2 linked regions of the Cellvibrio sp. PSBB006 genome follow. The protein of the gene in region 2 interacts with the protein of the main gene of each other region in a pairwise test. Links are inferred from orthologs where the notes say so. Each region holds a gene or a part of one and is shown on either strand. Other genes may lie near its edges. The genes, in order: gyrA and gyrB.

Evidence for each region.
Region 1: the proteins of gyrB (region 2) and gyrA interact in binary tests that used the Escherichia coli proteins (3 or more experiments, as listed by UniProt). The link is inferred for Cellvibrio sp. PSBB006 from one-to-one orthologs.

What each region holds. Positions count from the first base shown.
Region 1 is NZ_CP021382.1:640,417-646,421, forward strand. What follows is about bases 688-3,897. They hold gyrA (DNA gyrase subunit A), read left to right. Parts: upstream 688-1,030; coding sequence 1,031-3,697; downstream 3,698-3,897. Other genes in these bases: CBR65_RS02965 (TRZ/ATZ family hydrolase), read right to left, coding at 688-712; pheA (prephenate dehydratase), read left to right, coding at 3,772-3,897. Also shown: more of CBR65_RS02965, read right to left, coding at 1-687; more of pheA, read left to right, coding at 3,898-4,881; CBR65_RS02980 (prephenate dehydrogenase/arogenate dehydrogenase family protein), read left to right, coding at 4,889-5,878. UniProt on the Escherichia coli protein: A type II topoisomerase that negatively supercoils closed circular double-stranded (ds) DNA in an ATP-dependent manner to maintain chromosomes in an underwound state.
Region 2 is NZ_CP021382.1:3,355,761-3,372,177, forward strand. Bases 13,341-16,417 are described here. They hold gyrB (DNA topoisomerase (ATP-hydrolyzing) subunit B), read right to left. Parts: upstream 16,051-16,417; coding sequence 13,630-16,050; downstream 13,341-13,629. Other genes in these bases: CBR65_RS22320 (hypothetical protein), read right to left, coding at 13,380-13,544; recF (DNA replication/repair protein RecF), read right to left, coding at 16,087-16,417. In the rest of the region: CBR65_RS13785 (PQQ-dependent sugar dehydrogenase), read right to left, coding at 1-88; CBR65_RS13790 (hypothetical protein), read right to left, coding at 82-609; CBR65_RS13795 (hypothetical protein), read right to left, coding at 627-1,325; CBR65_RS13800 (hypothetical protein), read right to left, coding at 1,322-1,858; CBR65_RS13805 (hypothetical protein), read right to left, coding at 1,994-2,908; CBR65_RS13810 (family 43 glycosylhydrolase), read right to left, coding at 3,069-4,067; CBR65_RS13815 (NAD(P)H-dependent oxidoreductase), read right to left, coding at 4,240-4,827; cynS (cyanase), read right to left, coding at 5,011-5,451; CBR65_RS13825 (ABC transporter ATP-binding protein), read right to left, coding at 5,464-6,366; ntrB (nitrate ABC transporter permease), read right to left, coding at 6,370-7,197; CBR65_RS13835 (CmpA/NrtA family ABC transporter substrate-binding protein), read right to left, coding at 7,200-8,633; CBR65_RS13840 (sigma 54-interacting transcriptional regulator), read left to right, coding at 9,159-11,024; CBR65_RS13845 (hypothetical protein), read right to left, coding at 11,037-12,278; CBR65_RS13850 (ParA family protein), read right to left, coding at 12,404-13,180. UniProt on the Escherichia coli protein: DNA gyrase negatively supercoils closed circular double-stranded DNA in an ATP-dependent manner to maintain chromosomes in an underwound state.

The sequences.
Region 1 (6,005 bases), 2.7 Mb from region 2 along the record:
TCATATGTTTCCTCAGGGATTCCTCTACCTCAAAACGTGTTTCGTGGAGGTGGATATGAATCGGCGAATCCATTTCCTGGGCCAGCACAGCCACCTTCTCCAATACATCGTCGGAGACGGTATAAGGAGCATGGGGTCCGAAACCAACATTCACCAGATGACTGGAGCGGAAGTCATCATGCAGTGCGAGACCTTTGGCGAAATAATCCTCCGGCCCCTGGCCCCAGGCAGAAGGAAAATCGAAGATCGGAAAGGCTATTTGCGCCCGCATGTGGGCTTGTTGGGCAGCCTGGGCGGCTTGCTCGGGATAGAAATACATGTCGGCAAAACAGGTCGTGCCGCTTTTGATCATCTCGGCCATGGCTAACTCAGTGCCATCGCGCACAAATTCTTCGCTAACCCACTGATCCTCGGCAGGCCAGATGTGATTGTTGAGCCAATCGCGCAAGGGTTTGTCGTCCGCAAAGCCACGCAGCAGGCTCATAGCTGCGTGACCGTGGGCATTGATAAGGCCAGGTATAACCAGGTGGTTAGTCAGGTTGATGGTTTGTTCGGCGTTGAAGCGTTTATCCGCTTCGTCCTGGGGAACAATAGCAACGATAGCGCCGTTGTGAACCGCCAGGGCACAATTTTCAAGCACGCGGTCCTCCGGTATAACCGGGACAATCCACCGCGCTTTAATCAATAAACGAATGCTTTCTGGTGCAGGCATGGTCTTTCCTGGGTTAAAACGTCCCGAGATTGAGAGCCGCGCAGTATAACCCAAAGCGTGTTGATGGGCAGTGATCCACAGCGCAGCGACCGGGTCTATCGGGGGTTGATCAATGAATGCTCAGGCGCTCCACGAGCTGGCCTAAAAAATGCCTATCGAATTGATTTTGTGGTAGTATTCCCGCCTTTCTGTGGCAGCCAAACCCGTTTTTAAAAAGGCCGTTCAGTGTGTCGTTAAAAGCCGGTCGATCACTCGCCAGTGCTGACAAAATGATCAATTAACCCAAGCAGTCACCATAATAAGGAATGCTGTAAACCCATGGGCGAATTTGCAAAAGAAGTTTTACCCGTAAATATCGAAGACGAACTCAAGCAGTCCTATCTCGATTACGCTATGAGCGTTATTGTAGGCCGTGCATTGCCGGATGTGCGCGACGGTTTGAAACCAGTGCATCGCCGTGTGCTCTTTGCCATGAGCGAGTTGAACAACGACTGGAACAAGCCTTATAAAAAGTCGGCTCGTGTCGTGGGTGACGTTATCGGTAAATACCATCCCCACGGTGACTCAGCGGTTTATGACACCATCGTGCGTATGGCGCAGCCGTTTTCATTGCGCTACATGCTGGTGGACGGTCAGGGGAACTTCGGTTCCATTGATGGCGATAACGCAGCAGCTATGCGTTATACCGAAATCCGGATGGCCAAGCTGGCCCATGACCTGTTGGCCGATCTCGACAAAGAAACCGTCGATTTTGCGCCCAACTATGATGGTTCCGAACAAATCCCCGTTGTATTACCCACCCGTATTCCTAATCTGCTGGTCAATGGCTCCTCCGGTATTGCTGTGGGTATGGCCACCAATATCCCGCCGCATAACCTGAAGGAAGTGGTGCAGGGCTGTCTGGCGATGATTGATAACCCCGATATCACCGTCGATGAACTGATGGAATATATTCCCGGTCCGGATTTCCCCACTGGCGCGATCATCAATGGCCGCGCAGGTATTGTGGAGGCTTATCGTACCGGTCGCGGCCGTATTTACGTGCGCGCCAAAGCGAATATCGAAGTGGATGAAAAAACCGGCCGCGAAACCATCATCGTGACCGAGATCCCTTACCAGTTAAACAAGGCGCGCTTGATTGAGCGTATCGCCGAGCTGGTAAAAGAAAAGAAAATCGAAGGCATCAGCGAACTGCGTGACGAGTCGGACAAAGATGGTTTGCGTATCGTTATCGAGGTCAAGCGCACCGAATCTGCCGATGTTTTGTTGAACAACCTTTACGCCCAAACACAATTGCAAAACGTGTTTGGTATCAACATGGTGGCTCTGGATGACGGCCAGCCCAAGATTTTAAATCTGTGGGATTTGATCGACGCGTTCATTCGTCACCGTCGCGAAGTGGTCACCCGCCGCACCGTTTACCTGTTGCGCAAAGCGCGTGAGCGCGGCCATATTCTGGAAGGTCTGGCGGTTGCCATTGCCAATATCGATGAAGTTATTGAGCTGATCAAGCGCTCACCCAGTCCTGCCGAAGCAAAAGATGGCTTGATGGCACGGGGTTGGGATGCGCGCGAAATGGCGCCGTTCCTGGAGCGTGCCGGTGAAGATGCCTGTCGTCCGGAAGATCTGGGTGAAGAATTTGGCGTGCGTGACGGTAAATACTATTTGTCCGCTGCGCAGGCACAAGCCATCCTGGAATTGCGCCTGCATCGTTTGACTGGCATGGAGCACGACAAGTTGCTTGCCGAATACGATGAAAAGCTGGTGCAAATTGCCGGATACCTCGAAATCCTCGGCAATCCCATACGCTTGATGACGGTAATCCGCGAAGAGCTTGAGCAGGTGATTGTGGATTACGGCGATGCCCGCCGCACCGAAATTGTTGCGTCGACGCTGGATTTGACCACCGAAGATCTGATCAATGAAGAAGACCGCGTAGTAACGATTTCTCATGGTGGCTACGCCAAGAGTCAACCGCTGGATGATTACCAGGCACAGCGTCGCGGTGGTATGGGTAAATCTGCCACAGCCGTTAAAGATGAAGACTTTATCGAGCATCTGCTGATCGCCAGTACCCACGATACGATTTTGTGTTTCACCAATGCCGGTAAGGTTTATTGGTTGAAGGTATATATGATTCCTGTTGCGGGGCGTCAGTCACGTGGCCGCCCGGTGGTGAATTTATTGCCGCTGGAAGAGGGCGAACGTATTACCTCTATCCTGCCGGTGAGAACCTACGATGACGACCACTTTATTTTTATGGCTACCGCTAACGGTACCGTGAAGAAAACCGTGTTGACGCAGTTCTCCCGTCCGCGCAGTGTCGGTTTGCGGGCGATTGAGTTGGACGAAGGCGATACGCTTGTCGGCACAGCGATTACCAACGGTTCCTGTGATGTCATCCTGTTCTCCAGCAGCGGTAAGGCCGCACGCTTCCGCGAAGAGCAGGTTCGGGCGATGGGACGCACGTCACGTGGTGTGCGCGGTATTCGCCTGGCTGAAGGTCAGCGTGTTGTAGGGATGGTTATTCCCATGGAAAACGGTCATGTGCTGACCGTGAGTGAACATGGTTATGGAAAGCGCACAGATGTCAGCGAGTTCCCGGCGAAAGGTCGTGGTTCGCAAGGCGTTATTGGTATGCAGACCACTGAGCGTAACGGTCAACTTGTGGGTGCCGTGCAAGTGTTTGATGGTGAAGAGATTATGTTGATCTCGGATCAGGGCACCATGGTACGCACGCGGGTTGATGAAGTGTCATTGTTGAGCCGCAACACGCAAGGTGTACGCTTGATCAAGCTCAAAACCGGTGAGCGTATGCAGGGGCTTGAGCGCATTGAAGAAAGTGCTGATGAAACCGCAAATCGTGCGCTGGCAACCGCTGAATCCTCTGGTGATGACCTCGTTGATGACGCTGGTGATGAAGGAGTACCGGATGGCGCACCAACCGATGACAACTCAACTGAGGCGTCAGATAACGATGAATAAATTAGCGCAGCCTGATCAATCAGGCTGTGTTTTTATTTGTCTCTCTTTTCACTACAACACGCTGTAGTTAACTCATGTCAGCCGAACAGAACGAAGAGCAAAAACTCCTGGCCCTGCGCAACGAAATCGATGCGATTGATGAAGAAATCGGTCGCTTGATCTCAGCCCGTGCCAAATGTGCGCAAGACGTGGCGGAAGTGAAAAAGGCCACCTTACCACCGGAAGCGCAAGTACTCTTCTATCGCCCCGAGCGTGAAGCGCAGGTGTTGCGTAAGGCCATGGAGCGGAATGTCGGGCCGTTAAGTAACGAAGAAATGGCACGCCTGTTTCGGGAAATTATGTCGGCCTGCCTTGCGTTGGAAAATCCTATCAAGGTGGCCTATCTCGGGCCGGAAGGTACTTTCACGCAGCAGGCAGCCTTGAAACATTTTGGCCATTCAGCCGTGGCTCTGCCGTTTTCTGCTATTGATGAAGTATTTCGTGAGGTGGAAGCCGGTGCCGTGAATTACGGTGTGGTACCTGTTGAGAATTCTACCGAGGGGGTGGTTAATCATACTCTCGATAATTTTATGGGCTCCAACCTGAAAATTTGCGGTGAAGTAGAGTTGCGTATCCACCAAAATTTATTGGTGTCCGATGTCACCAATGTCGGCAGCATCAGCCGTATTTATTCGCACTCCCAATCCCTGGCTCAATGTCGCAAATGGCTCGATGCGCATTATCCCAAAGCGGAACGTATCGCTGTGAATAGCAATGCTGAAGCAGCCAAACGCCTGAAGGGTGAATGGAACGCGGCGGCTATCGCCGGTAGCATGGCGGCGGAGCTCTATGGCTTGAAAGTACTGGCCGAAAAAATTGAAGATCAGCCAGACAACTCCACGCGTTTTTTAATTATTGGTACGCAAACCGTTCCCGCCAGCGGCGTGGATAAAACGTCGGTCGTCGTTGCTATGCGTAACGAGCCGGGCGCGTTGCATAATTTGCTGGAGCCGTTCCACCGTCACAATATCGACCTCACTCGCGTGGAGACCCGTCCATCACGTACCGGCGCCTGGACCTATGTGTTCTTTATTGATTTTGTCGGTCATGTTGATGATCCTCTGATCAGCAAGGTTCTTAAAGAAGTGGCGCAACGCGCTGCGGATTTGAAATTGCTGGGCTCTTATCCCAAAGCGGTTCTTTGATTCCGTTATGACTCTCTCTTCAACGTCTCGCTGGCAGGGTATTAACAAGCTCGTCGTGGTCGGTATCGGTCTGATCGGCGGCAGTTTGGCAACCGGTTTGAAGGCCCGTGGTGTCTGCAAAGAAGTGATCGGCATTGCTCGTCGCCAACAAATCTGTGAAGAGGCTGTAGCCTTGGGTATTGTTGATCGCGCTTATGTTGAGCTCGCCGAGATAGCGAGCGAATTGAGTGCGGGCGATGTCATCTTTATTGCCGTGCCGACGTTATCGGTGGCCGCCGTATTTCAACAGATAAAAGATACCGTCTCGCCTTCGGTAACCGTCACCGATGGCGCCAGTGTTAAGGGTAGTGTGCAGCAGGCAGCCGAAGCAGTTTATGGCGAGGTGCCTGCACAATTGGTTTTAGGCCATCCGATTGCCGGCTCGGAAAAAAGTGGCGTAACCGCAGCAAATCCTGATTTATATGAAAAGCATCGCGTCATCCTGACCCCGCTGGAGAACACGGGCGCACAACACCTTGAGCTGGTCACCCACATGTGGCAGGCCGTGGGTGCAGAAGTGTTAAGTATGTCGGTGGCGGAGCATGATGATGTATTGGCGGCTACGAGCCACCTGCCTCATGCGATTGCTTATTCTCTTGTGGATACCCTGGCGAAAGACATTGGTAACCCCAATATCTTTCGCTATGCCGCTGGCGGCTTCCGTGACTTTACCCGCATCGCATCCAGTGATCCGGTTATGTGGCACGATATTATGCGCGCCAACAAAACCAGTGTGCTGCATGCGCTGGATTTATTTATTGATAATCTGATGCGCCTGCGTAGTGGTATTGAGCAGGAGAACAGCGAATATCTGCTTGAGGTTTTTACCCGGGCAAAATCGGCGCGTGACCATTTCACCAACGTCTTGGCTAAAAAAGCTGACCTTGATCGAGATAATCACTCGCCGGTGGATACTCCGGCACAGCCGGACAGCAAGATACCTGGAAATTCACCATGATCAATGCTGCTACGGCTTGAGTGCTACAGGGCCGACTCATGCGCAAAATACGACAAATGTCGCTATGTCTTTTCCGACACTTGTTCAATTGGCCAAACAAACAGGCATAAACATAGAAGTAATTAAT
Region 2 (16,417 bases):
TTTCGACGTGATAATTTTGCTGGCTATGCGCCATCAAACTGGCTACAAAAATCAGGCTGGCAACTACCGCACGAAGCGAGCTCAACATACGTCACCTCGTCGATATCCCCGCGCGAAAAACCAACCTCCCAAGGCACCACCGGCCATCATCAATAAAGTGCCGAAAATATCTCGCGTCGCAGCGATCAAGGTCGGCATAGGTGCAAAAGCATCGGCCAATTTGAAGGTTAATAACAACGATAAAGCACCGGCGAAAACGAAAATTAGATAGCTAAGGTGCGGCCAACGTCGAGCAAGAAAATGCGCAAATAACAAGGCGGGGATAAATGCGGTAAACACCATTGCGAAATATACGGGACCGAAACCCAGCAGATCCTGAATGGTGACATCCAGGCGTAACGCCGGTGGAATTTCTGCACCGAGGTTGATCAGCGCCGCCAGGTTAATTTGGGTTTGGGCGATGCAACCCATCACAGTGGCTATCAGTACAGCTTGCACAAAACACACAGAGGTTAGCATAAAAGATTTTTTATTAATGGATGGTTCTATGTTCGGCATAAAGGATTTATCAGTCGTTGTTTCCCAGATGTTCACTTGGTAAAACAGCACAAAACAGTCCGGTTTTTTTATGTTGGAAGCGTAACAATATCGTTGATTCGTTCGAATATCAGGTGTATACGTCCAGCATCTCCCGCTCCACTAGACTGGACGGCGTATGCTATATCTGGCGAACCAAGCAACATTTTAAATTCCATGGTTAAATAGCTTTTCACGTCCGCTGCTGCACTGCGTATTTCTTCGAGTAATTCAGCGCGACCATCAATCACACTGAGAATATCTTCAATATCACGACTGCCAAGCACATCATTTTTTCCACGACCTTTAAAGGCCTCAAATTTAGTTGCTAAAAAATAAACTGGTTTCACCAATCTAATAGTGACCTTTTCGCTCATGGAAAAAGGCTGAGCGGTTTGCAGTGCTGCTTTGTACCAACGGTTGGTAAAGCCTAAAGCGCTGACATCATCCGGCATAAAATCAACCTGCAAATCACCCAAGCGAAAACGGCAGTTTACTTCGTCATCCTTTGATATACGAAAACCACGCGCAATGAGTTGTTCGCTGAATGAATGCCAACCGGTATATCCGAATACGTGAATAATAAGATCAACATCGTCGGTATACCGTACCGACTCTTTACTCATCTCATCGGTAATCAGTAGTCCAGTAGTACAGCCGCCCACAAAAGCTACTTGCGGTAAAAGTTCACTGCCTAACGCATCGGCAACCATCAGTATCATTTCGCGATGTGTGTTGTAGATGCTCATCGGGCGAATTCCTCTTCAAGCAACTGAGTAGCGAGCTTCAGTTCCCGAGCATTGCCAATGCGAATTGCATCGACCAAAGCAAGTAATTCATAGAGCTTGGCGTCGGCTTTTGCCGCCATAGGTGCAGATTTAAAGAGTGGTGAGATAGCTTGGCCTTTATGTTGCCCTGTTGCATCTGGCCAGACATTAATAATTTCACCTGCAGACATCAATCTGCCGGCCATAACCGGAGCAGCAAAAGCAGTGGGCATACCACGGACCAACTCGGCGGGTTTTGCTGGAAACACGTATTTAATACCGTGAAGCAAAAAGCCTAGCAGGGCTTTACGATTCACTTTGGGTATACCCGTTTGATGGTCACGCGCAGCCAGCCCCACTCGAATACAGCGATTAAGCGCCGCGCTCAACTCCGATTTGCTAATGCCGGTAGCAACCTCCAACTGACGCACACTGTATTGGGTTTCGCTTGCCGCGGATGCGGATTTTTCGATGCTCAGGAGTTTGAGCAGCAGCACTATGTCCTGACCTTTCATCTCTGATTCTCGTTTTAGCAAATTACGCCCGGAATGTCCTTTGTTTCAGGACAAAGGACATCCTAACCGGTTACGAGGTGAAAAGGCAATTTGAAAGTCGTTTGGGTTGTTCGACGATCAGAAAAATGAAGCCGGCTACTTGGTCAGATCAAAACCCGTTTTTTTCAGTCCACCTTGCACATTCATCGGTCCGGCAAGGCTGGCGATGGTGCTGTCCATCTGCACTTTGAGGGGGGACATCATGCCCTTGAAGCAGTAGTTATCTTTCGTAAAGACGCAGTCCCAACCCAGGGATAGTGCCCAGCAATCTACAATAACGACATCATTGTTCCAGGTCGATGCGGAGGGTATGCGACCGTCAACAGCCGTAGTGCCTTTTCGGCCGACAAGAACGAATAGATGTTTTAATGTTCCCTCGCCTTCCCAGGACACGATTTCAATTCGCGGTTGCGGGGTTGTTTTGCCGGTGCCGAGAATATGCGCGGCGTAGTAAGCGAAGTTGGTGCATTCCGCCGCTTGTTTGCTATTAACAGAATCGAAGGCAACCTTCAGGCTTCGCGCTTTCCAACTTCTGTCCGGTGAGAGAATCGGTGCACCAACAAATTCGGGTTTGGCTTTTCTAATACGATCCTGTTCGGATTTAGGCAAACTTTTATTAACACAAGAAGAGAAAGTTCCTACATCGTTGCAGGCATAGAGCTTACACTTTTCCAGTTCCGCTCTGACTTCGTTCACCAGGGTCATGGCGTTACTTGGGGTGACCAGCGGAGGTGGAGGAAGTGCTACGCTGACCGGTCTTCCGTAATTGAGCGATGTGCCCCAGACTTTTTTCAGTTCATTAAGTGCAGGCTCGTATTTATCGAGCCGTTTATCTTTGGGGTTTGCACATTTCATTTTTATTTCTTGCACGCTCATAAAGCGTTTTTCACTGTTTGCCGGAATTCGTAAATACACCAGCAATTTTTTCAAGCTACTGCGACTTTCGGTAAAACTCTTGTTGAACGTTTTGATATGCGCGATGAAAGCATTGATCTGTTCAGTTGCGTTCATGGTTACTTATACCTTTTCAGTCTTTCCATTGATGGTGAGAACCTGTCACCGGAAGGGAGACAGGTTCCATAAGTTGCAGGAGCGGCTCACAGAAAGCAGCTTACAGTAGCAAGAACGCCACCAAATTCACAGCAGCCCATCAATGGCACCAAGGTTTTAGCTATCGTTTCAGCTGTTCAGATTGTTTGATTCTTTGCGGGAAATCACGCACACCCTCTGTGGTTCTTTCTATTTTCTGGATGGTGCCGTCTTCATTGAAATGGATGTATTCGGCAGCGACGTGACGTTGTTTCTTGTCGCAGGCTAAACCCGGTGTCTGCAGCCAGCGGTGGTAGAACAGAATCCAATGGCCTTTGTATTCAACGATGGAGTGGTGATTATTTGCATTGGCTTCTTCATCCATAAACACGCCTTGATATTTCCACGGGCCTGTCGGTGACTTGGCCGTGTAGTAGGTGAGTACGCGATTATTTTCCGGCATGGTGAAGTAATAGATGCCTTCGCGTTTGAACACCCAGGGGCCTTCCATCTTGGGCTCGTAGCCGCCCATATCCATCTTGATGAAATCACCTTTCACGCTGAGTAAATCGTCTGCCATTTCAGCCACATAGTAATCGTGCTGCATGCCGTGAAAATACAAATAGGCCTTGCCGTCATCATCGATAAACAGACTGGGGTCATTGGCGTAGGGCTTTTTCCATAAGGGTTTGCCAATGGCATCTTTAAAGGGGCCGGTGGGGGAATCGCTGACGGCAATACCGATACCCATCCACTTGGTGCTTTTTTCCGGATTGACGCGATCTTTAAAGCCGGTGCCGGCGGGGAAGACCAGATAGTATTTCCCGTTTTTGTAAGCCGCATCCGGCGCCCAGGCGAAGTCGTCGGCCCAGGTGAGGTCATCCACCGACAGACTGGGGCCGTGGTCGGTCCAGGTCACCAGGTCTGATGACGAGAAGGTGTGCCAGTCTTTCATGTGGAAATCTTGCTGGCATTCTTCGTCGTGAGAGGTGTAAAGGTACATTTTACCGTCGGCCCATACGTGGCCTGAGGGATCAGCGGTTTTTATATTGCTGCCGAAGTTCAGAGGGTTCTGTGCAAATGTCAGTGAAGAAGCAAGCACTGCGCAAAGCGCCGCTGCGGTAGTAAGTTGATTCATCATTATTGTCCTAACGGTTGGAAGAATTGCAGACCCGTCACCATGCCGAATAGGTAAAGCGTTTGCCAGGTGGAGAAACCCCTGACAATTATTGGATTACCGGCAATCTTAACCTACTACGGAAGGAATTTCTGAACCAGGACTTCAGGATGTTGTAAAACCGTGGGCGCAAGTCTTACTCGCCGCTTGCGCCAAGTTTTTCCAGCTTAATCAGCCATTTTTGTGCATCAGGTTTTTTCATATTACCTGCCAGGCCAACCAAGGTTTCATTGATGGGGCTGAATCCGACAAAGCCGAGAATGTTACGCTCAAGCGACTTGACGCTGTGGGCGCGATAGAACCAGCGATAAACGACAGCGGGCATACCCATGGTAACCACTACGCGTGCAGATCTGCCAGTGAGGCCTTTTTTGCCAAAGGGGTTTTTATCATCGTAGTTGAAAGCAAAACCGGGGCGCGCCACTTGCTCCAGAAATCCTTTCACGAGCGCGGGCATATCGCCCAGCCACAACGGAAAAAACATTACCAGATGCTCGGCCCAGTGAATGTCCTGTTGTGCGGGTTGCAACACCGCGGGTAGTTTGCCGTGCTCCCAATCCTGTTGACTGCGCAATAAGGGAAAATCCAACGCCGCTATATTTATCTGTCGTATGTCATGGCCCGCATCGGCAGCGCCTTTCTGGTAGGCCCGCTCCAGCGCATGACACAGGTGATGGCCAGCTCCGTCGGGGTGACCTTGTAATAGCAAGATGCGTTTACCCATTTCTATGTACTCCTGGTTGATTCTCTCAACTTATAAAATAAGTCTGAAAGTGATCGTAGGAGTTGATTTGAAACAAGAATGGGTAAATCGCGTTTCATTTTGGCGGGAGAAGCATTCTGTGACCCCGCGCGGATGCCTTCAGATGGTACAGACCAACCAAAGACTCTGCGCAGGATTCGGATATTACCACGCTTTATAGGGCAAGAATTTCCCGTTTAAGTTGATAATGACGCGATCCCCTTTGGGATTTTCTTCCTTGCCAATCTCCATGGAAAAATCAATTGCACTCATGATGCCGTCACCAAATTTTTCGTGGATGATTTCTTTGATTGTCGGGCCGTAAACGCCGATCATTTCATAGAGGCGATAGATCAGTGGATCTTGCGGAATGGCGTCGCCCCAGGTTTTGGTAGGACATTCCATCAGCGCGGCTTTGGCACTTTCCGGCAGATCAAATACCTTGCACAAGGCTTCGGCTTTTTCGGCCGGTGCGCTGTTCATACCCAGGCACACCGAGGTCGTCCACACGGGCGACATGCCGATACTTTCCGCGATGCCTTCCCAGGTCAGGTTCATCTTTTGTTTGGCGAGAACAATAGCTTCTACAACGTCTTGTTTTTTCATGGTGTGGTGCTCCTAGGCATTAACGGCGTGCGCAGAAACCTTGTACGTTTGCTGCGCATCCTCTGTTGGATTAACGGTTGTGGGGTTAATGTTGATGGGAAAGTGTTGTACGCCGGGTTCAGCCTTGATGGTTTTTGAACGGTTGACCAAAAAATCCACCAGGTAATTGCGAATCTGGTAATAGCCAGGATGGTGAATAATATCCGCACGTTTGCGCGGGCGCGGTAAATCCACCACGACTGATTCAGCAATGACCGCACCCGGTCCATTGCTCATCAAGAGGATACGATCCGCGAGCAACATGGCTTCGTCAATATCATGCGTAATCATGAAAACGGTTTGCTGGGTCTTGTTGCAAATGTTCGTGAGTTCATCCTGAATCACACCGCGCGTCAGCGCATCCAGTGCACCAAAAGGTTCATCGAGTAACAGTAACTTCGGTTGCGTTGCAAAGGCGCGCGCGATAGAAACCCGTTGCCGCATACCACCGGAGAGTTGCGACGGTTTGCGATTTTCAACACCTTTTAAACCCACCATCTCCAGATAGTCGCGGCTGTGTTGTTTGATTTTTTCTTTCGACCATTGAGGCCAGCGTGCACGCACACCAAAGATCACATTGTCCAGTGCACTCAGCCAAGGCAAGAGTGAATAATTTTGAAACACAATGCCGCGTTCCAGGCTCGGTCCGCTGATCTCCTTTCCGTCCATGATCACGACACCCTCGCTGGGTTTATCCAGCCCGGACAGCGAATTCATGATGGTGGATTTACCACAGCCGGAGTGACCGATGATGCAAACAAATTCACCTTTCTCGATAAAGAAGTTGGCGTTCTCAAAAACAGTAAGCGAATCGTTAGCGGTTTTTCCGCTGAAACGTTTGGCAAGGTTTTGAACTTGCAGAAAATGTTTATTCATAAATTACTCGTCGTACTGCACCAATTTTGTGGCGCCGGTTAACAACAGATCCAGGATCATGCCGACGATGCCGATCATCAGGATCGAGAAAATCACACTGGTTAAATCCAGGTTGTTCCACTCATTCCACACGTAGTAACCAATGCCGGTGCCGCCCACAAGCATCTCGGCGGCGACAATCACCAACCAGGCAATACCGATGGAAATTCGCATACCGGTCAATATGGTCGGCGCTGCAGCGGGAAGGATGACGGTAAACGCGGTACGCAAGGGCGAAAGCTCATGGGTGCGTGCTACATTAATCCAATCCTCGCGTACATTAGCCACACCAAACGCCGTGTTGAGTAGCATCGGCCAGATGGAACAGATAAAGATGACGAAGATCGCGGAGGTTTCAGAATCCTTGATGATAAACAGCGCAAGCGGCATCCACGCCAGCGGCGAAATCGGGCGCAATACTTGGATGTAGGGATTCAACGCGCAATACATCAGCGGCGACATCCCGATTAAAAAGCCGATCGGAATCGCCACTAACACAGCGAGAAAAAATCCACTCAATACACGGTAGATGGAGTAGCCCAATTGAATGCCGATGCCTTTATCATTGGGCCCGGCATCGTAAAATGGATTGCTCAATTCTTCCCACGCGCGCACCAGAATCGCTGAGGGTGGTGGCACACGCGCTTCCTGGTCGGCGCCACCCATCAGTAATTCATATTCCGATAAGGCTTCTGTTGCCGCCGGTGCTTGCGCACTGATTTCCCAGATGCCCAGCACCACCACAAGAAAGGTGAGCGATACGATGAGCGCGCGTAAGTTGATACTGCTCATGCTCAACTTCTCCGGATGGCAAAACTGTCAACGTAGGCGTCGGGTTTGGTGTAATCAAATTCTTTGCCCATGATGAAATAATTTTTGTTGGTCGATGTCGGCACGGTATAACCCAGCTCTTTCATGACTTTTTCGCAATCGGTAGCCAGGTAAACTTCCTGGGCAATTTTTTGATAATCCAGATCACCTTTTACATAACCCCAACGCTTCATCTGGGTGAGAATCCACACCGCCATGGAATGCCAGGGGAAGGGATCGAAGTCGATACGGTCGGGTACATTTTTCACTTCACCCAAGCCGTCGGCATAGCGACCTAGCAAGACTTGCTCTATCACCGGTACCGGTTGGTTAAGATAATTCGCAGGAGCAATTGCGGCTGAGATTTCCTTGCGATTTTCGTGCTTGGCGGAGTAGTGCGTCGCCTCGACAATAGACTTCAACAAGGCGCCGTAGGTATTGGGATTGGTCAATGCAAATTCCTTGCTACACGCGAAGGCGCAACAGGGATGACCTTCCCAGATATCTTTGGTCAACGTGTGGATAAAACCTACTTTTTCCCACACGGCGCGTTGATTAAACGGATCGGGCGAGAGATAACCATCGAGATTCCCCGCACGTAAATTGGCGACCATCTCTGGCGGCGGTACAACACGAATCTGGATATCTTTATCAGGATCAAGGCCATGCTCGGCAACGTAATAACGCAATAAAAAGTTGTGCATGGAAAATTCAAACGGCACACCAAACTTGAAGCCCTTCCATTGTTTGGGGTCCCGTTTATCTTTGTGATCCACATGCAACACAATGGCCTGGCCATTAATATTTTCCACGGCGGGCATGATGAAAGGCTTCGCGGTTGAACCCACACCCATACTCATGGCAATCGGCATGGGCGTGAGCATGTGCGACGCATCGTATTCGCCCGCCAGGGATTTATCCCGGGCCACCGCCCAACCCGCCGTCTTGATCACTTCCACATCCAAACCATGCTTGGCATAAAAGCCCATGGGATGCGCCATGATGATGGGCGTTGCGCAGGTAATGGGTACAAAACCGACTTTAAGGTTTTTCTTTTCCAACGGACCGCCCGCTTCTTTTGCAGCGGCTTTGATGGCGCCGAGCGGAATCACACTGGAGAGCGCAGCGGCCAAAGTTCCGCCGCCAATCGCTTGCAGGAAACGCCGGCGACCACCGTCATCCTGATTAAACACCGCACGCACAATCGCGTTTTCCACAGCGCGATCCATGTAATCTTCGACGGAGTGTAAATCCGTTGTCTCGGCAGCAACCGGTTGAGTATGTTCTTTGTTTTGTTCGAGCGCCTGCGAATAACTTTTCTGATCGGTGGCAGCCTGGCAAGTGGAGCAGCTGCAGCCTTTGGTATGGATTAACGAGACATTGCTATCGTAAGGATTCCCCAAACTCTTGTTACTCATAACGCCCCCTTTTAATGCGCAAGGCACCAAGTTGCGGCAGCCATTGCACGGAATGTATTAAGAAGTTGTTGTTGCTGTTTTACGGCTGAGAGGGCTATTGCGAGCTTTGTGCCAATCCTGTCTTTTCGCTCAACTCCCTGATTTCTATTCTGTTTTTATTTCCCTTTTGATATCTGATCACCACGATTTTTCGTGATTAACGAAACTTCGTTGCACTTGGCACGATTTTTCGTTGTTGTTCTTCGAAGTGAAGGTCGGCGGGAAAAGCACTCCGTTGCCGCTTGCGAGACCGTCATCGGCATGGATGCCGATGTCGAGCCTACAGGGATGTATTCACGGCGTGTCTCGCAAGCGGCAACGGAGTGCTGCCACCTCTCTTCTTAAAGTGGGACTGTGGGCGCATTGGGTAGAGGTTTCCGATACACGCCGTGAACCCTTCCGTGGGGGCTCGGCGTCGGCATCCATGCCTCCGACGGTCTCGGAAACCTCTACCCAATGCGCCCTGACCATCTTCACAACAAATGTATGACTATGAACGAAATCATGCTCGATCAAGCACCTGAAGCCATGGCGTTAATCAACCCCTGGCAAGACCGGTTTGTGTTTATCAATCAATTAACCTGTGATTTGTTGGGATGGGATCGCGATGAGTTAATTAATCAGCGTGTCAGCAGTTGCTTTAAAAATTCACTTCCCAGTTTGCATGTGTTTACCCAAGCGGTGTTGCACAAAGGCAGCAGTTTGATTGATGACATCACCATCACCACTGCAGATGGTCGCGAAATTGAATTGGAGATCAATGCTTCGATCACCAGCGTCGACAACCAGCAACTGATTTGTCTGTGCCTGCGCGACCGGGATTTTTATCAGCAGTGGCGCATGCACGCGAACGCGCAGCGCCATCACAAATTTGGTTTATTGCAGTGGCAACGCATCCACCAGGTTTTCCAGGATATTGAAAAGGAAAACCAGTTGATATTGAGCGCGGCCGGCGAAGGTATTTACGGCGTTGATGCCGAGGGTCGCGCGACGTTTGTGAACCCTGCGGCGGAGCGTATCCTGGGTTGGAAGGCGGAAGAATTAATCAGTCGTAATATTCATGTGGCAATTCATCACAGTCATACCGACGGTTCAGATTATTGCGTGCACGATTGCCCGATCTTTGCCGCCTTTAAAGACGGTGCGATACGGCGCGTGGATGACGAAGTTTTTTGGCATCGTGATGGCCGGCCGATTCCGGTGGAATATACCAGTACACCTATTATGGACAATGGTCACCTGGTGGGTGCGGTGGTCATCTTTCGCGATGTCTCGGATCGCAAACTGGCCGAAAGTAAATTGCGTAAGGCACTGGAAGAAGTTGAGCAGTTGAAGCATAAACTGGAATTGGAAAATGCTTATCTGCAAGAAGAGATCAGTGAAGGCTATAACCCGCATCATATCGTTGGCCGCAGTCCGGCGGTGCAACAAATTGCGTATCAAATTCAATTGGTCGCACCCACGGTTGCAACAGTTTTGATTACCGGCGAATCCGGGACCGGTAAAGAATTAATTGCTCGTGCCATTCATAGCGCGAGTGATCGTAATAGCCGACCCTTAATCCGCGTAAATTGCGCGGCAATTCCGCAGGATTTATTTGAGAGTGAATTTTTTGGTCACGTGCGTGGCGCTTTTTCCGGTGCGGTGACAGATCGCCTGGGTCGCTTTGAAGTGGCCGATGGCGGCACACTATTTCTCGATGAAGTGGGCGAGTTACCGCCGGGATTGCAGGGAAAATTGTTACGGGTGTTACAGGATGGCGAGTTTGAGCGGGTTGGTGAATCGGTAACACGCCGGGTAGATGTGCGCGTAATCGCTGCCACAAATCGTAATCTCAGGCAACTCGCCAAGGAAGGAAGGTTTCGCGAGGATTTATATTTCCGTTTAAATGTTTTCCCGATTCGCTCTGTGCCCTTGCGCGAGCGACTGGAAGATATTCCCTTGCTAACAGCTCACTTTCTGCAAAAAACCTGTCAGCGTTTTCACAAACCGGAATTAAAAGTATCCATCGCACAAATACAGCGTCTGCAGCAGTACGATTGGCCCGGCAATATTCGTGAGTTGGAAAACCTGATTGAACGGCAAGTGATTTTAAGTCGCGGCGATAAGCTGGTGCTCGATGATCTCGCTTTAACATATGAGCCAGCACAAGATATTTCGCCAACGATATCCGAAGCTATTACGGAGCAGGATTATCGGCATTTGCGTTACCAAACCACGATCGACGCCTTGCGACAAACAAAAGGAAAACTGTATGGCGATGATGGTGCTGCGAGTCTATTGGGTATAAAGCCAACTACCCTGGCGTCGCGTATGAAGAAAATGGGGATTGATAGATCTTTGTTTGCGTGAAAGCTTTAAGAACTACAACGGAATTTCGTAATATTTTTCCTTATCCCCCCGAGCATCAAAGATTAGCTTTCTGTTCATTTGATCCCAGAGAAATGGTTTTTCGTCGTATGGGTTTCTCAACATGCTTGTAGAGATTCGCTTCTGCATTTTGTTCAACGAGCGAGAAGCACGCAACTGAATTGCTAAAATATGGAGCCGACGAATTCCCTCAAGATCATGTGCTTTTTTTATGTATTCGGTATATTGCGAGAATCCCAAATTCAACAATATTTTTCCCATACCATTATAGATATAGTTAATCCACCCAAGGTTATTTGGATCGAAAGCTTTATCAGCAAGTTTTTGTGCGCTACTCACGTTGAGCTGAATTTCATTCAGCTCTCTTTCTGATTCTTTTGCCAAAGCTAACAAATAAGTGGCGTGGCGGTTCATCGAATCCTGAGGCTGAAATAATGGTGCAACGATAGTTTTCATTATTTTTTCGAATCTGGTTTCGTTGGAGGAAATATTTTCGTAGCCTTCGTTAATTAAACCTGCAACATATTGCCACTCACCTGCGAGAACTTTTCTTGACGATAGTTCTGCATGGGTAAAAGGAACTTGCCATGCACTTGGAAGAATCATTTCGGATTGATGATTTACATAGATTATCCAGCCTGCCGCCAAGTTTCGCTTGATAGCGTTCACAGCCACCATTCGTGTGATAAGAAGCTTGGAGTCTGCCATTACTTTGCGCCAGAAGACGAAATCCTGATCCAATAAATCAGCCAAGCCTTTACTCTCTCTGGCTTCCGCCAGCGCAAATGCGCGAAATAACCACAAACGTTGTGCGTCGAGCAAAGGCGCATAAGAAGGAAATCGAATAGCTGATGCGGTTGTTTCATGAAAGAAAGGTTTATCTAGAAGCTCTTGATAACGTTGAACAACCACTTCTTCGTTTTCAAACAGGATGTTGTCCGTCTTGTTTGCCTTGATTATTGATTCGTAACAGTGGTCATTCATTTCCTCGCAGTCACGAAATAGCTTCAATGAAGCCTCTGACCACGTAGATTTAAAGTCTTGAGACTCCCATATAGTCCCAGCGCCATAATCATTTCTGTGATTTTCTTTTGCTCTGTCTTTACCCACTTGTTGCGCATCTTTTTCTAAGGGTGCATCAAATCCATAAAAAATATGAAATCCATTATCTTGGTCGTCACCGATAGCTGGAAGTGAATTGATTCTCACCATTTCCAAAGCAGCAGCATTGGGCACTTGGTCACGCCAATTTATAGCGAGCAACAGCAGATAACAGAGTATGGAAAGACAGGCTATTGCCAACAAAATAAGCAATAGGAATCGGACAGATTTTTTTATCATTGAGGATACGGTGTCCGGTATCAGGATGCGTTGGTAATGGTATTACTCGGTGATTCGTCTTTCAGCCATTCATGGGTCGAATTCTGCGCATCCAGCCAGCGAATTAAAATCTCCCAATCCTGGCGATCGCGCGCGTGGCTTTGAAACGGATAATCCACGATGCCACGCCCTTCACTGTAAGCCCGCACATAATTCTGGGTATCGCGCAGCGTGGCGGGAAACGGAATGTTCAAACTCAGCAGGAATTTTTGCAGGCGCTCCCACGCGTTGGTTTGTTGCTTCACACGATTGGCAACCACAGCAATCGGCCGGCGTTTGCGGCGCATATTTTGCGTCAGCAGCAACTCACCGATGAAGCGCGCGCTCGCACGAATATCGATATCAGAAGGCTGTACGGGAACCACGATCAAATCGTGGTCCTGCACCAGATCGTCCAGCGCAGGGCCTGTCAGGCCCGGCGGAGCGTCGGTAATCAGCCAGCGAGTCGGCTTGGGGGCACGCCATTGGAAGCTGCGCGTTGTGCGCGAATTGGTTTCGATCTTGACGCTATATATAGAAGGCAACACAGGATCGCGATGCGTTACCCAGTAGTGGGAAGAAGCCTGCGGATCAGCATCGACCAATACCGTTCGCTCGCCACGGTGAGCAAGCCAGGCAGCGAGGTTGGTACTGACCGTTGTCTTTCCCGCACCTCCTTTGCCGTTGATCACCAGAATACGACAGGCATTCAATACCTGGATGGACACCATGGGCTCAGCGGATGATCGTTGTTTATTAGACTGTTCAGGTGTGTCCATAACCCTCTCACAAGGTTGAGCCCGGTCGACAAGCCGATGATGCTGTTGGAATAATACGTCGTCTTTTAGTAAAAAAATGTATCAAAGCGATATATATCGATTCTCATCCGCTAATGCAAACTTGATGCGTAGATTTCTGTGATGACCAAAAAGAAAAGCCAATCTGTACAGATTGGCTTTTTTGCGAAAACGTTACCGGTTACTTGCTTTCACTTTTAAGGTTACGTCTATCACCTTTGCGGCGCTCATTGACGACTCCTTCCGGAAGCTCCTCACTCTTCTTGCGCCGATCGGGCGTCTGGCGTTCTTCCAACGCCTCAGCGATCTGGCTAAGCGTTACTACCTTGAGTTTTTCTTCACTCATTGATATTGCCTCTTGCTACACGGTTACTGATTGAACTGACTGCGATGCAGCCATACAACCAGTATAGACCATGGCGGCAGCAACATTAGATGTCAAGGTTAGCAACCGCTAACGCATTGGTCTCGATAAACTCCCTGCGCGGTTCCACATGATCACCCATTAACGTGGTGAAAATCTGATCAGCAGCGATAGCATCCTGGATACTGACCCGCAACATACGTCGGGTTTCCGGGTTCATGGTGGTTTCCCACAGCTGTTCCGGGTTCATCTCCCCCAGCCCTTTATAGCGCTGGATGTTGTAACCCTTGCGGGATTCCTTCATCAACCAATCGAGCGCCTCGGCAAAATTACTTACCGTTTGCTTACGTTCACCACGCTGCATATAGGCACCTTCTTCCATCAGGCTTTCAAGGTTTTCACCCAAGGATACGATCGAAGCATACTCGCCGGACTGGAAGAAGTCGTGGTTAAAGGGATAGTGGTGTGAAATGCCATGCGCGATGATCTCGACTTGTGGCAGGAATAAATGGCGCTCACTGTCTTCACGCACACTGATGATGTACTTCTGGCTGCCAGCACGGGTATCCAGGCTAAATCGGGCCAGCATCTGGTCACACCATTGCTGCATATGACCTTGATCTGCCAAATGTTCAGCGCGCAGTGATGGCAAGTAAATCATCTTCTCCAGCACTTCTGATGGATAAAGACGGGACAAACGTTCGATCGTAGCCATGACCTTACGGTACTGGCCCACCAGCTTTTCCAGTGCTTCTCCGCTGATACCCGGCGCATCTGCATTGACATGCAGGCTGGCGCCTTCCAGGGCAGCCTGGGTCAGGAACTCCGTCATCGCCGCTTCATCTTTTAAGTACTGCTCTTGTTTGCCTTTGCTGATTTTGTACAAGGGCGGCTGAGCGATGTAGATGTGGCCCCGTTCAATCAATTCACGCATCTGGCGGAAGAAGAAGGTCAACAACAAGGTACGGATGTGGGAACCGTCCACATCGGCGTCCGTCATGATGATGATGCTGTGGTAACGCAATTTTTCGGGGTTGTAATCGTCTTTACCAATGCCGCAGCCCAAGGCGGTAATCAGGGTGCCGACTTCAGCACTGGAGAGCATCTTGTCGAAGCGAGCTTTCTCAACGTTGAGGATCTTCCCCTTGAGCGGCAATATTGCCTGGGTCTTACGGGCGCGACCCTGTTTGGCTGAACCGCCCGCCGAATCACCCTCCACCAGGTAAACTTCTGATAATGCCGGATCTTTTTCCTGGCAATCCGCCAGCTTGCCGGGCAGCCCGGCAATGTCCAATGCCCCTTTACGGCGAGTCATATCACGCGCCTTGCGCGCCGCTTCACGGGCGCGAGCCGCTTCGATCATCTTGTTAACAATAGCGCGGGCTTCAGAGGGATTCTCCAGCAGGTAATCGCTGAAGATCTGGTTCATCTCCTGCTCTACGGCTGTTTTCACCTCGGATGAAACCAGTTTGTCCTTGGTCTGTGAGGAAAACTTGGGGTCCGGTACTTTTACCGAGATGATAGCCGTCAAACCCTCACGGGCATCGTCACCGGTGGTGGCAACCTTGGCGGTCTTGCCCAAGCCTTCTTTCTCGATGTAAGTATTCAAGCTGCGGGTTAATGCTGCGCGGAAGCCCGCCAGGTGAGTACCACCATCCCGCTGGGGAATGTTATTGGTGTAGCAGAAGAGATTTTCCTGGAAGGAGTCATTCCACTGCAACGCAATCTCCACACCGATGCCGTCTTCCCGTTGCGCCGCAAGGATGTGAATAACCTTATTCATGGAGCTTTTGTTTTGATTCAGGTATTCAACAAACGCTTTTAACCCACCTTCATACTGAAAGGTGTCTTCCTTTCCACTGCGTTCATCTTTCAGGTGGATGCAGACACCGGAGTTAAGGAAAGATAGCTCACGCAGGCGCTTGGCCAATAAATCGTAGTGGAACTCAATGTTCGTAAAGGTTTCCGGAGAAGGTTTGAAGTGAATCTCTGTACCGGTCGTTGTGGTATCGCCCACAATGGTCAAGGGTGCCTGTGGAACCCCATGGCGGTAGACTTGCTCGTGGATCTTGCCTTTGCGGCGAATCGTCAGTTTAAGTTCTTCTGACAGCGCATTAACCACGGATACCCCTACCCCGTGCAAACCGCCGGACACTTTATAGGTGTTGTCATCGAATTTACCGCCAGCGTGCAGAACTGTCATGATAACTTCAGCCGCTGATACACCTTCTTCGTGCATATCTGTCGGAATACCCCGACCATTGTCAGCGACAGAGACAGTTTCGTCCGGGTGGATAATTACTTTGATATCAGTACAGTAACCGGCGAGCGCCTCGTCGATGGAGTTATCGACAACTTCAAAGACCATGTGGTGCAGGCCTGAACCATCATCAGTATCACCAATGTACATCCCTGGGCGCTTACGCACCGCATCCAGTCCTTTAAGGACTTTAATACTGGACGAGTCGTAAGTCTTCTCATCTGACATAGATTTATTCTCCGCTTGCTACTTTATCTGTCGCGTTTATCGTGAATTGATAACCGCTTGAATTTTACCCTGTTCCACGTGAAACAGTTTTATCTCCGTTCCCGGCAGTTGCCGCCAGGCATCTATCAAAATCTGTTGCTCTACACCGGTTACGAATGTTTGCGTACCCATACTGTCCAGCCATCTTACGAGCAAGTAACGGTGCTGCTCGTCCAACTCCGCTGGCAAATCATCTATCAAGTAGATGCAACGACGTTCTGTAAGTCGAGAAAACACATAGCCTTGAGCAATCTTAAGGGCACATACCAGGAGCTTTTGTTGACCTCTGGACAATACTTCAGCTGCCGGAAACCCCTTTACTGCTATG